Regions from separate parts of the Desulfobacula phenolica genome, predicted to be linked through region 3. Evidence: predicted binding sites of a transcription regulator. Region 3 holds the regulator's gene; each other region holds the start of a gene.

Region 1 (3,418 bases), on a different contig from region 3:
GATTCATTCAAAAAATTGGATTTTGGCAGGCTTAAAACCTATTCCATCAAGAATAGACACAGCAAAGTGAATATAAAGGACTTTTCAATACCGTGGAAAAAAGGCAATAATTTTTCAGATTTTCTTGCAGGTCTTCCCTCTATTCTGGCTGGAAATGATCTGCGCTCCGTGATAGACGCCATCAGCCTTGCTGCAAAACAGGACAAACAGGTCTGTTTTGCCATGGGCGGTCATGTCATCAAAACCGGCATGTCTCCCATTGTGATTGATCTGATGAAAAAAAATGTTTTTACCATGCTCTCCATGAACGGGTCCGGCATTATCCATGACCTTGAAACCGCCATGACGGGAATGACTTCGGAAGATGTGGCACAATCAATCGGCAACGGCAGTTTTGGAATGGCAAAAGAGACATCAGCCTTTCTCAACCAGGCCATAAAAAATGCAGCAAAACATGGCATTGGACTGGGAAAAGCCGTAGGAGAGCTGATCCTTGAAAAAGACCTTCCCTATAAACATTTGAGTTTGACAGCATCCGGAGCTGCCCTTGATATTCCCGTGACCGTTCATGTGGCCATTGGCACTGATATCATACATATGCATCCCGATTTTGATGCAGCGGCCTGTGGCGCAGCCTCCCATTATGATTTCAAGCTGTTTGCCTCACAGATAACAGGTCTTGAAAAAGGCGTGTTTATCAATGCCGGATCTGCCGTCATCATGCCTGAAGTTTTTCTGAAGGCCGTGACCCTGGTCAGAAACCTGGGCCATACGCTGGATGATTTTACAACACTCAATCTTGATTTTATCCGCCATTACAGGCCCATGACCAATGTGGTGAACCGCCCCACCCTTGGCAAAGGCAAGGGGTTCAGCATTGTCGGGCACCATGAAATCCTGATACCCCTTATCGCAGCAGGCATCATTGAATCCATATAACAGCCACGGGCAGACCTGGTCTTTCGCTCAGATTTGCCCACAACAAAAATTGAAAGTCTTTGTATGATTTTTTTACGACTTTCAGATAAAAAAACATTTTTACCTAATTAATAAACGGTAATGTTCAGATAGACAGGCTGTTGTATGTGCTTTGGCTGATAAGCGGAGCTAAAAACCGGGAGTAATTATTGCACTGGTCTGCGTTGTTTTCCGGAAGCTGAAGGGTATCATTTTGTTTGACAAACAAAAAATGATGAAGATTTGATTCCAACGGATTGTTCTGATAGAAATGCCTGCATTTTTCCTTCACCTCATGCAGGTTTAACCTCATTGCAATGGCAGGGTTTCCGTTCACTTGGGGGTGTGCCTTGATTTCTCCTTGCCCGATTTCTTCAAACAGCAAAATTTCTTTATAGACCAGCGCATGCTTCGGATTAACGGTAATTACCAGATCATCCAGTTTAAGATGTTCCATGGCATATTTGAGCATGATCTTGTTGCCGTGCATTAAAATATTTTGTGATCCGTCCCTGAATTCAGGATGTGTGGCAAGGCACCCCACCTCACCAATCATTCTGCCCTGGGATCTCAGATGATCCAGTTCTTTTTTATAAATCCGGTCCATGGGCAATCTGTTTGATGAATCAGGAAAAAGACTGACCGTAAAAACCACTTGTTCCTCTTTTTTACCTATAAATACAATGGTTTTCTCAAAAAAATGATTTTCAAGGATTCTGCATGGACAGGATGAATCATCAGCATTGACATACCCCTCTTCAATATATACATCCTGAACGAGTTTTAATGCGGCAAAATAGTCTTTGATACAACTTGCAGGTTTAAAATAATATTGAGCCATTTTAAATTCATCTATCCTGATCAGTTGTCTCAAGTCCGCATTTTGAAATGATTCTTTATTAAATTTAGTCATAACTACCTTTTCCCTTGATTTGTTAATCTGTAACCAGAGCCTTGTGAAACGGTTTTTTCCCTAATCCGGTATTTGTCCTAAAAACATTGTTCAAAGTTTGATATTACAATATAGCAATAACAATACCAGAAGGTTGATTAGACGCAGAAAAACGCAGAAAAATTTTGTTATATTAGCAAAGATAAATGATTTCAAATGGTTACAGGAAAGACAAACAATAAAGGCATTTCAAGAAGCAGGGCAAAAGAACAAATGGGAAACAATAATTTTTTCCAAAAGCGTATGAAAAACAATCCGATTCATCTCATTATTTGTGTAATTATCTAAAAATATTGATAAAATACATATTTTCATCAGCGTATGAAAAACAATACACAAAAAACCGTTGCGTGACATTGTTCCCGGCAATCAATTGCAGGAAGGCGGGTTTTGTGAACATGTATGGAAATCACTACACCATATCCCTGAAGTCTTCGGCCTTTACCCCGCATTTTTTCATCAGGTCATAAAAATCCGCCCTGTATTTACCGGCAAGCTTTGCTGCACGGCTCACATTTCCCCCGGTCAGCCGAAGCAGCTGGATGATATAATTTTTCTCAAAATCCAATTTTGCTTCTTTAAACGGTTTTAATTCATCACAAAGATCTTCCGGGTCCAGCATGATCAGGTCCTGTGAGATAACAGGATTTTTGGACATGGCAACACAATATTCCACAACATTTTTCAATTCCCGGACATTCCCGGGCCAAGGCGCGTTGACAAGTTTTTTCATGGCAGCCGATGAAAACTGACTGACATTTTTTTTCATCTGCTGCCTGAATTCATTTAAAAAAAAATGAGCCAGAATGGGAATACAGTCCCGTCTTTCCCTCAACGGCGGCAGTGTTATTGGAATAACATGAATCCTGTAATACAAATCTTCCCTGAAATTTCCTTTGGATACTTCATCAAATAAATTTTTATTCGTGGCAGCAATGATCCGGGCCTCAAATTTGATTTTTTCATTACCTCCCAGCGAATAGAATTCATTTTCCTGCAACACCCTGAGCAGCTTAGCCTGTATGGAAACCGGTATTTCCGTTATCTCATCAAAGAAAAAAGTCCCGTTCCGGGCCTGCTGTAAAAAACCTTTCTTGTTTTTTACAGCACCTGTAAACGCCCCTTTTTTAAAGCCGAAAAGTTCACTTTCAAACAAAGATTCAGGAATGGCAGCGCAATTGATGGCAATAAAAGGACCGTTTCCCCTGGTCCCTGACACATGGATGGATTTGGCAATCAGCTCTTTGCCGGTGCCGCTTTCACCTTCAATCAATATATTGGAATCGGTCCCGGCTGCCTGGACAATTTTTTTAAGAACGGTTTTCATATTTTCATCTTTGGCAATGATATTTTCAAACCCGAACTTTTCAGATACCATGCCGCGCAGCTCTTTGAGTTCCTTTGTTAATTTATTTTTTTCAAGACACCTTTTGACATGCTGAATCAAATCAGAATCTTCAAACGGCTTTGTAAGATAACTGTAAGCTCCTTTTTTAATTGCAGATACGG
Region 2 (3,418 bases), on a different contig from region 3:
CTTGCTGCAACTGAAAAAGAAGCCTGCTGGAAACACCAGCAGAAAAAAGTAATCAACCGCATTGACCGGGCCAGCCTGACCATAAAACACCTGACGGAAACATTACTCTGGCTGAGCCTGAACAATAAAAGCCATCTTCCAAAAAAAGATCTGGACCTGGAGTCTCTTGTCCGAGAACTGACAACTGAAGCTGACTATCTTCTCAGAGATAAAAATGTTGAGGTTGATCTTGATACGGAATCCTTCATTATTCAGTTCCCAGGTTCACCGGCCCGAATTGTGACGGGCAACCTTATTCGGAATGCATTTCAGCATACCTGGCGCGGCAGGGTATAGATCACCCAGGCTGGTAACTGCAAGGACACTTTCTTAAGAATGAATGTTTAGTTCACAGGCGAGACCGTAATTTTTTTTTGCAGCGGTTCCGACTTATTAACAAAGCCGGAACCGCCTATGTAAGATAAAAAGGGAGTAATACAAGAGGCGGGATGCCTGAAATTTTGTATCTATTCTATTTCAAATGCACGTTCGCCGTGAAGGGCATTGTCAAGTCCGGCAAATTCTTCCTCCCTGTCCACCCTCAGTCCGTTGGTCAGCATCCGGGTTACCAGCACCACGATAAGAGTGGCCGTTGCACTGAAAGCAATGGTGCCTACAATGGACAAAAACTGAATCCAAACCTGTCCCGGATTGCCGTAAAACAGGCCTGCCGCCCCTTCAGTGATGGAAGGGGATGCAAAAAGCCCCGTGGCCATAGCTCCCCACATCCCGCACAGGCCGTGTATGCCAAAGGCGTCAAGAGAATCATCATATCCCAACTTCTGCTTGAGTACGGCAACGCCGAAAAAACCGATGATGCCGGCAACAGCCCCGATTACCAGGGCCCCTGCCAAAGTGACAAAGCCTGCAGCAGGGGTGATACCCACAAGACCCGCGATGGCACCGGATGCAAGCCCCAGAAGGGTTGGTTTTTTGCTGTGTTTCCATTCAACAAACAACCAGGCCAGCCCACCCATGGCAGCAGCGGTATTGGTGACCAGGAATGCAGAAGCAGCAATGCCGTCTGCTGCCAGTGCGCTGCCGGCATTAAATCCAAACCATCCAAACCATAACAAGCCAGCGCCAAGGGCAGTAAAACTGACGCTGGACGGAATCATGGATTCTTTTCCATACCCGTTTCGCTTCCCGAGAAACATGGCCAGCACCAGCCCTGAAACACCCGCGTTGATGTGGACAACATTGCCGCCGGCAAAATCAAGGGCACCGATCTTATGCATCCATCCGCCACCCCAGGCCCAGTTGCAAACCGGTGTATATACAAAGGTCACCCATAAAATAGTAAATACAATCCATGAAGAAAATTTCATCCTGTCGACCACGGATCCCAGGATAATGGCAACACCAATACAGGCAAAAGTCATCTGGAACAACACAAAAATAAGAGTGGGGATGGTCCCGGATACGGAATGAATATCAATACCGCTCAAAAAAAAATATTGCAGATTGCCGATAAAAAGGGTTGAGCCCTCACCAAAAGCAAGGGAGTATCCCCACCCAACCCAGACAATACTGGCAAGACAATAGGCAACCAGAATCATGGCAATGGTATTCAGCATGTTTTTATACCGTGACATACCGCCATAAAACAAAGCCAGGCCTGCCGGAGTCATCATCATGACCAGGGCGGTTGATATGGTGACCCAGGCAGTATCTCCCGTATCAATGACTCCTGCTTCTGCAAAGGCACGAGTCGCTGTTAAAAGTACTCCCCCTGAAGACATCAGTATTTTTTTTCCCAACATGATAACGATCCTCTCTTTAAAATCATATTTTCTTTTCAGCTTGTGTCTTTTATTGCATAGAGCAAACCCTGTGCCAGGAAGCGTTCAAAGAATATGACATAGTTTATAACATTCTGAAACCATACGATAAATTTGATGTTTTATATTTAAGAAGAGCAAAAGCTCTCAGTTAATTATCAAATTTATTACGAATTTGAATTTTTCATACTCAAATATACATACAAAAATGTTATATTTCTTTTTGACTCTATTTTAAATTTGATAATTAAGAACAAAAAAACCTTGCCTGGCTTATGGCGGGATGAAAAACAACATATTTGTAGAAAACTGCAAGAGCTAACCTTTGATGGTACAAGGAATATCACCGGGAATGATATCAGGACAGGGAATCAGGATATCCAGCCTGATGGATTTGTAACATAGAAAAACCAATGTTTGGCAAACAGTTCCGTATCCTGTTTGATCTCTCGTGAGTCATAAGTTTTTTAAGTGGATTTAAAGAATTATCATCCACAAATATGGCAAATAGATGAGAATACAATATCTTAAAATTATTCATATATTTTTGCTGTATCATGCAGCATCCAGAAATATTCCCATATTGTATTATTTCATTATTATGTCCAACATTCTGCATAAGATCGATATGAGTTGTTTCTTTTGTCAATACCCCAGATTGTTTATATCAGTCTGGTATTTTAGGTTTAAAAATTACAGGTGGTCGGTAAATACAAATATGCTTGATGATGTACCAATCGTCCAAAATCCATGATATAACAACGGCAGTGTTTATGACTGAAATAATTACAGATTGACACAAAACAGACAAAGGTCTTGAACGACCTGAATGGAGATCTTCAATATGAATAATGCCCATAAAAAACCCAAGGGAGCCGGCAAAAGTAGCTTTGAATTAATCAATCAAAATATATTAACGGACATTTTGCCGGTAAAACCAGGATCTGTTGTTCTTGATTTAGCCTGTGGCAAAGGCATTTATTCCATATTCCTGTCCGATATTGCCGGTGATCAAGGCTTGATTTATGCTGTAGATCTATGGAAAGAAGGTCTTGAGCTTTTAGAGGAACAAATTGAAACCAGGAATATTACCAATATCAAAACCCTTCTGCTGGATGCAACCGAACAGCTCGACATTGATGATTACAGTGTGGATATATGCTTAATGGCCACTGTCCTGCACGATTTTGAAGAAATCAAAAAAGCAGGTGCTGTTTTAAATCAAATCAATACCATACTCAAGCCCGGTGGATGCCTAGCCATTGTAGAATTCAAGAAAATCGAAGCCCCCCCCGGCCCACCTATAAAAATAAGGCTGTCAGAAGATGACGTTGAAAAAATGGTCACTGGATATGGATTTAAAAAAGACAAAACTGCTGATATTGGTGACTACAACTATTTAATGACGTTCCGGTCACGATGAGCCAAAAAATATTAGAAAAACACAATAAATACAAAAAAGGCATGGGTTGATCATTTATACGAAAAAGAATAAATACTAAGATTTTATCCTGCAGCCTGGCTGCCTGGTTGAATTTATTGCTATTTTAGTAAAAAATGTGGTAACAATACCACTTATGTATAAGGCGTAAGAGTAA
Region 3 (3,418 bases):
TGTCAGTAACAGGAAAAAAATATGGACGGGTTTATTGTCAAGGGATTCATATTCAATCCCTTTTTGACTGAGTCCGAAACCGACAATAATTGATCCGACCGAATCAAGTTTTCCATGCGGAATTGCAATACCTCCACCAATACCTGTGCTGCCTAACTGCTCTCTTTCCATGAGAACAGTGGCAATGTCTTTGGCTGATGCATCTGTTGCCTGTGAAACTGCAGAGGCAAGTTCATCAATAGCCCCTTTTTTGTCACTGGAGTTAAGGTTTGCAATAATAGAATTTTTATTAAGAAGCTGGCTGATTCTCATTTAATGAATTATCCTATGGGCTGGATTAACCCCAGCTTACCGTTATTGTGTTTGTATAGAACATTGAGCTGCTCTGTCCTGGCATTGTTGAAAACAAAAAAAGATTGCTTGCCGGAATCTAATTCAATCACCGCATCTTCAATATCCATGGGTTTAGTATCAACTGTTTCAATAATTATCGTATCTACCATCTGGTCTGTCATAGGGTTGTCCAATGATTCTGTTGATAAATTTAATTGGGCAGATTCATTTTTAATGCTCTGCTTATTTCTTGACAGATGCTGTTTGACTTTTTCTTTGTGTTTTTTAATTTGGGGTTTTATTTTATCCATCAGCGCGTCAATAGAGGAATACATGCTTTCGGAATCTTCTTTGGCATGAATTTTTAATTTGTCGCAAGTAAGTGTGATTTCAGCTATATGTCTGATTTTTTCAACAGACAACACAACATATGCTTCAGCCGGGCTGTCCAGCATTTTATCAAATTTATCAAGTTTTTTTTGAACATAAGATTTTAAAGCAACAGATGTGTCAATTTTTTTAAAGGTAACGGTTGTTTGCATAAAAAAACCTCCTTAAAGCTGTTTGCGTTTATTAGAAGGAAGTATGTTCAGTACTTTCCTGTATTTAGCGACCGTTCTTCTGGCAATCTGGATATTTGAGCTTTGAAGAATGTTGGCTATTTTTTCATCACTTAAAGTACTTTCCGGGTTTTCGTTTTCTATCAGCAGTCTTATCCTTTCTTTTACACTTGCAGATGCCATGGATTCTCCGCCGGTTCTTTCGATTGAAGAGTTAAAAAAGTATTTTAACTCAAAAAGTCCCTGGGGGGTATAGGCATATTTGTTGGTTGTCACCCGACTGATTGTTGATTCATGCATCTCAATATCTTCTGCTATGTCCTTTAGAATCAGTGGTTTTAAATATGCAATCCCTTTTTCAAAAAATTCATTTTGAAATTTTAGAATGCTTTCCATGACAAGGTATATTGTTTTTTGACGCTGGTGTATGCTTTTTATCAGCCAGGATGCAGACTGCATTTTTTCATTGAGGTAATTTTTTGCATCTTTTGATATTTTATGACCGTTGGCAATGGCATTTTTATAAAACCGGTTAATTTTAAGTTTGGGAAGACCGTCATCATTCATCACAATTTTAAAATTATCACCATGCTTATAAACATAGATATCAGGCGTGATATAGGCAGGTTCATCAGTGGAAAATTTTCGACCGGGTTTAGGTTCAAGGTATTGAATGATTTTTACGGCTGCTCTGACATCATCCAGGGATATTTTTAATGCTTTGGCAATTTTTTTGCTGTTTCTGTTTTCAAGATTTTTCAAGTGATTGTTTATGATTTCAGTGATAATGGGATTATCAATGCCCAGTTGATGAACTTGAATCAGCAAGGTCTCACGAAGATTTCTGGCACAAATACCGGGCGGATCAAATGTCTGAAGCACTGACAGCAGATCTTCAACAACTTCTATTTCAACACCGGAAATTTCGGCAATTTCTTCAATATCACTGCAAAGATAGCCATCCCTGTTCAGATTCCCAATAATCATATGACCGATTTTTTCTTTTTCTTCACTGAGTCCATGGAGCATTAACTGCCACTGAAGATGGGCTTGCAGGGTCTTTTTTTCAGAAGTAAACGCTTCATAATTCGGCGCTTCGGTATTTTCCGATTCCGTATAGACTCTTCCTGTGGAATTATATTCATTAATATAATTTTCCCAGTCTGTGTCAGACCTTACCTTTTCTTCAATGGTGACTTCTTTTAAGGGGGTTTCTTTTTCAGGGGAAGCGGTTTCATTTTCCAGGGCTGTAATATTATTGTCGGATGGCTCTTCTGTCCCGGCCTCTTCAAGAGCAGGATTTTGTTCCATTTCCTGTTGAATCATCTCGGCAAGCTCAAGGCGCGACAGCTGGAGCAACTTGATAGCCTGCTGAAGTTGAGGCGTCATGACCAGTTGCTGAGTCAAGATTAAACTTTGTTGTAATCCAAGTTCCATAATTATAGTTTAAAATTTTCTCCCAAATAGATTTTTTTAGCTAATTTGCTTGAAATGATTTTATCAGGATTTCCCGATTCAATAACTTTACCCTGGTTCATAATATAGGCATTATCACAAACCCCTAAGGTCTCTCTTACATTATGATCTGATATTAAAACGCCTATTCCTTTTTTAGTCAAATGATAAATTATTTGCTGGATATCAATAACCGCCAAAGGATCAATCCCTGCAAAGGGTTCGTCCAGAAGAATAAACAAAGGGTCTGTGGCAAGGACTCTTGAAATTTCAAGCCGCCGTCTCTCTCCTCCGGAAAGTGAGCCGGCTTTTTGCCCGGCAAGATTGATAATGCCAAGCTCTTTCATCAGGCCCATGGTTTTTTGTTCAATATCAATGCCGTTTTGAGGCAACACTTCAAGTATGGCTGTAATATTTTGTTTTACCGTCAATTTTTTAAAAATGCTTGATTCCTGAGGAAGATATCCTATTCCTTTTCTTGCTCTTATATACATTGGATATTGCGTAATATCATCATCATCAATCAGAACTTCACCCTGGTCGGGTTTGATCAATCCAACCGATATATAAAATGTAGTTGTTTTGCCAGCCCCGTTTGGTCCTAAAAGTCCGGTTACTTCTCCTTGCTTCACTGTAAGGCTGACATGATCCACAACTTTTTTGCCGTCATAGATTTTTACAAGATTTTTTAATGCAAGTTGTGTCATTATTGTTTTTCAGTGATATTATCTTCAGGATTAAAAAGCGCTTCAACTCTTTTTGTACCGTCACTTTCCACGAGTACTTTATCTTGATTTCTGAAAAGGGTAATCTTTGTTCCGGTTACAAAACTTGAGCCTGTTATTAATTTGGGAGCTTTGCCCGTGAGAACCAATATTCCGTCTTGGGTTGTATAGACAGCTTTGTCGGCAAATGCCTTTCGTTCGCCGGCAATGTATTTGACATTGCCGGTGGAAACAATTTTTTTGATATTGTTTTGAGCATCCTTGTTTTTATTGTCATCCATAAAGTAAATTTGAATGGAATCAGCAAAAACAATGGAATCCGCTTTTGTGACTTTGACATTACCG
Region 4 (3,418 bases), on a different contig from region 3:
CGAAATATCCGGTGGTTTTTATGAAAAATATCAGTTCTGCAGCAGGCCATCTGGAGGATGTCAGGATTCCGGCCTCCTGCGTAAAAGTTCCGGAAGTGGATTATGAGGCCGAGCTTGCCGTGGTCATCAAGAAAAAAACCAGAAATGTCTCTCCGGAAAAGGCGCTGGATCATGTCCTGGGATACACTTGCGCCAATGATATATCCGCCAGAAGATGGCAGAAGCATGGCGGCGGCGGGCAATGGATAAAGGGGAAAAGCTTTGACACCTTTTGTCCCCTTGGCCCTTGGCTTGTGATTGCAGATGAACTTGACGCCCCGGATCACCTGGATATTGAATGTGTGTTAAACGGTAATACCATGCAGAAAAGCAATACCAGCGACATGATTTTTTCAGTGGGCCAAATCATTTCTTATCTGTCTGAGTCAACCACCCTGGTTCCGGGAACCCTTATTCTTACGGGAACTCCCAGCGGTGTCGGATTTACCAGAAAACCGCCGGTTTATCTTGCTCCCGGGGATGTGCTGGAAACAAAAATCGAAAAAATCGGTGTGCTGAAAAATCAGATAAGCCTTGACCGGGAATAAACACGCCTTGAACAAGAATAAAAAAACCGCCCGAAAGATGGTGTCATCCTTTCGGGCGGTTAATATCGCAAATCATATCAGCATTTAATTGTTATACCTTCCACAGCCCTGTCCCTGTAATCCTCTATGGCAGCCTTTGCCTGACCATCCGTCATGTCCCCGGCCAAAACCCTGACCCATATTCAGTCCGGGAGCGATCTTTTTTGCTTCCAGTTGAAAGTCGATTTGTTTATCTCTTAACTTTTTTTGCAGGTCTGCAAGATCCTGGGAAAAGCTGTCCAGCTTTGCTCTGTCAGGCTGGGAGGTTTCCATAAGCAGTCTCATTTCCTGCTGTTTTTGAAATTTTTCAGACCGGAGTGCATAGGTCTCGTCAATGAATTTTTGCCGAAGGGTGTTGAGTTCATCTTTTTGTTCTTTGGACAGATCGTTCCACATGGCCTGTCCTCCATATCCCGGGCAGTTTTGATTAAAACCCTGGCCCATTCTTTGGCCTTTGGCCGGTCCCCATGCAAATACGCTTCCTGCCACCATGGCAACCATAAGTAAAGAACTGATGATAAGAGTTAGTTTTTTCATAATAATCTCCTGTTGTTATTGGTTTGTTTGTCAAGTGATCTTTTTGATCGTTTTCTGAAATAGATTAAAGCAAATGGTGTGCCATGAAAAATAATATTTCCTAATTTATTGAATTCCAAGGTTATATTGAAAATAATGTGAAATAAGAGATTGATAGTGAATTTGGTGTAGTGTATACTTTTTACCCATATTAATGTATCCAGTTGGATATAAAATACCCGGAATCAGGGTGTCTGAAAATTAATGGAGACTTTGAATAAAAATGAAAAAACATGCGGTTTTTTTTGTATCACCCCTTTTGATGGCAGGTGTGCTATTGATCCTGCTGCCTATCTTTACACTTATGACCCTGGACCGGCTTGAACGGCAAAAGGAATTTTCTTTTCAAAGGCTGCTGGAAAAGGGAGTCTCTTTGATCAGGACCTTTGAGGCAGGAACAAGAACCGGGATGTTCACCATGCGGTGGGGGGCACAAAGAATCCAGGCAATGCTGTTGGAAACCTCGTTTCAGCCTGAAGTTGTTTATATGATGATCACCTCAAAAGATGGCCGTATACTGGCACATTCGGATGCCTCCATGGTAGGGCAAATTTTTGATGCCATGCCGGATACGGCTAAGATAAATGAAGATACTGCAAAGGTCTATCACAGGGTCAGGCAGCAAAAAGACAAGGATGAGGTATTTGAAGTGTTCAAGCGGTTTGTGCCGGTACGTCCACGATTCAAGCGCGGACATATGCGGATGCACGGCATGCCGATTCATCCGCAGGATAACCTTCCAAACCGGCAGGAGAGCTTTCAGGACCGGCAGGAGAGGCAAAGAGAAACAATGGACTGGAGCCGGCCGTATCTTCAGGGCCATGGTGAAGAACTGACGGAAATGGCGGAGCATTATCTTTTTGCAGGGCTTTCCATGGAACGAGAAAAATTTGCACGGACCAGGCTTTTAAAGGAGACGGTATGGCGCGGGACATTCTTTTTTCTGCTGGGATGTACCGGAATGGTTGCATTGTTCGCATTCCAGGCATACCGTTCTGCCAGGGCATCTTTGACCAGCGTAAAGGCGTTTTCCGATACTGTGATCCAGAACATGCCGTCAGGACTGGTGACCATGAATTTAGATCATGACATCACCTCGGTTAACCGGTCTGCAAAAAAAATCTTTGGCGGGGATTTAACATCGTCGTTTCCGCAATTGGTTGAATTAATTGAATTGATTGATGAGATGACCAGCTCCCAGGAGATGGTCAACCGGGAGATCTCTCTTAAAAGTGTTAGCGGCAGTAATATTCGCCTGGATGTCACAGCATCTCCTATCAGGGACAGTGAAAATCAAGTCATGGGATTTTTATTTCTTTTCAGGGATCTCACCCAGATATGGGAGTTGAAAAAACAGGTGGAAACAAACAAGCGGCTTGCCGCCATCGGAAAGCTTGCAGCAGGTGTTGCCCATGAGATCCGAAATCCCTTGAGTTCCATCAAAGGCTTTGCCACCTATTTCAGCAAGCGGTATGAAGATAATGCCACAGATAGTGAGACAGCCCTGATAATGGTCAAGGAAGTTGAACGGATAAACCGGTCCATTACTCAATTGCTTGAATTTGCAAAACCCATGGTGGTTGAAAAAAAACAGGTGGATCTACATGATCTGATTGATCATTCCCTCAAACTCGTTCACCATGACCTGGTTCAAAAAAAAATAGACACCAAAGTCGATATTGATTTAAAACAACCGTTTATTTGTACGGATGGCGACCGTATGAATCAGGTGCTGCTAAATTTATATATCAATGCCATTCAGGCATTGGGGGACCGGGGGCGACTGGAAATCCGGGTGCAGGATGCTGCCAAAATACCGGGACACATTGAAATAAGGGTGATGGATAACGGCAGCGGTATTGATGAACAGGATATGGACCTGGTTTTTGATCCTTATTTTACAACCCGCTCCACAGGAACGGGGCTTGGGCTTTCAATTGTTCACAGGATAATTGAAAACCTTAACGGCAGCATCCGTGTGGAAAGTACAAAAGGGCGCGGCACCTGTTTTATTATTAATTTGCCGGTTTCATAAAAGAAAAAAAGCCGGATATAACAGCCTGAGGATAAAATTCAGAGGATAAAAAACAAATGAAAAAAATACTTGTGGTTGACGATGACAGGGCACATGCCATGATGCTCAAAACCTTGATGACGGATTGGGGGTATCAGGTTCTTCTGGCAGATGACGGGATAATTGGCGTGGAAATGGTAAA

What was found. The regulator sigma-54, encoded in region 3, starts transcription at its own class of promoters, with help from an activator protein. The targets are predictions, from matches to a motif close to TNTGGCACANTTTCTGCTNT.
Region 1: a site for sigma-54 is predicted at 1,981-2,000, ahead of BLT94_RS07300 (N-acyl amino acid synthase FeeM domain-containing protein). Genes of this name have one in related genera too.
Region 2: a site for sigma-54 is predicted at 1,861-1,880, ahead of BLT94_RS17250 (ammonium transporter). Genes of this name have one in related genera too.
Region 4: a site for sigma-54 is predicted at 1,230-1,249, ahead of BLT94_RS08240 (Spy/CpxP family protein refolding chaperone). Genes of this name have one in related genera too.

What each region holds. Positions count from the first base shown of each region.
Region 1 is NZ_FNLL01000004.1:27,694-31,111, forward strand. Features, by position in the region: gene BLT94_RS07290 (D-sedoheptulose-7-phosphate isomerase) at 1-2, shown strand, start outside; gene BLT94_RS07295 (hypothetical protein) at 1-939, shown strand, start outside; gene BLT94_RS07300 (N-acyl amino acid synthase FeeM domain-containing protein) at 1,064-1,870, opposite strand; gene BLT94_RS07305 (sigma-54-dependent transcriptional regulator) at 2,322-3,418, opposite strand, start outside.
Region 2 is NZ_FNLL01000011.1:133,060-136,477, forward strand. Features, by position in the region: gene BLT94_RS17245 (sensor histidine kinase) at 1-336, shown strand, start outside; gene BLT94_RS17250 (ammonium transporter) at 507-1,802, opposite strand; gene BLT94_RS17260 (class I SAM-dependent methyltransferase) at 2,665-3,243, shown strand.
Region 3 is NZ_FNLL01000003.1:446,533-449,950, forward strand. Features, by position in the region: gene BLT94_RS06970 (PTS sugar transporter subunit IIA) at 1-312, opposite strand, end outside; gene hpf (ribosome hibernation-promoting factor, HPF/YfiA family) at 321-875, opposite strand; gene rpoN (RNA polymerase factor sigma-54) at 888-2,330, opposite strand; gene lptB (LPS export ABC transporter ATP-binding protein) at 2,333-3,055, opposite strand; gene BLT94_RS06990 (LptA/OstA family protein) at 3,055-3,418, opposite strand, start outside.
Region 4 is NZ_FNLL01000004.1:240,546-243,963, reverse strand. Features, by position in the region: gene BLT94_RS08245 (fumarylacetoacetate hydrolase family protein) at 1-587, shown strand, start outside; gene BLT94_RS08240 (Spy/CpxP family protein refolding chaperone) at 672-1,163, opposite strand; gene BLT94_RS08235 (PAS domain-containing sensor histidine kinase) at 1,426-3,237, shown strand; gene BLT94_RS08230 (sigma-54-dependent transcriptional regulator) at 3,294-3,418, shown strand, end outside.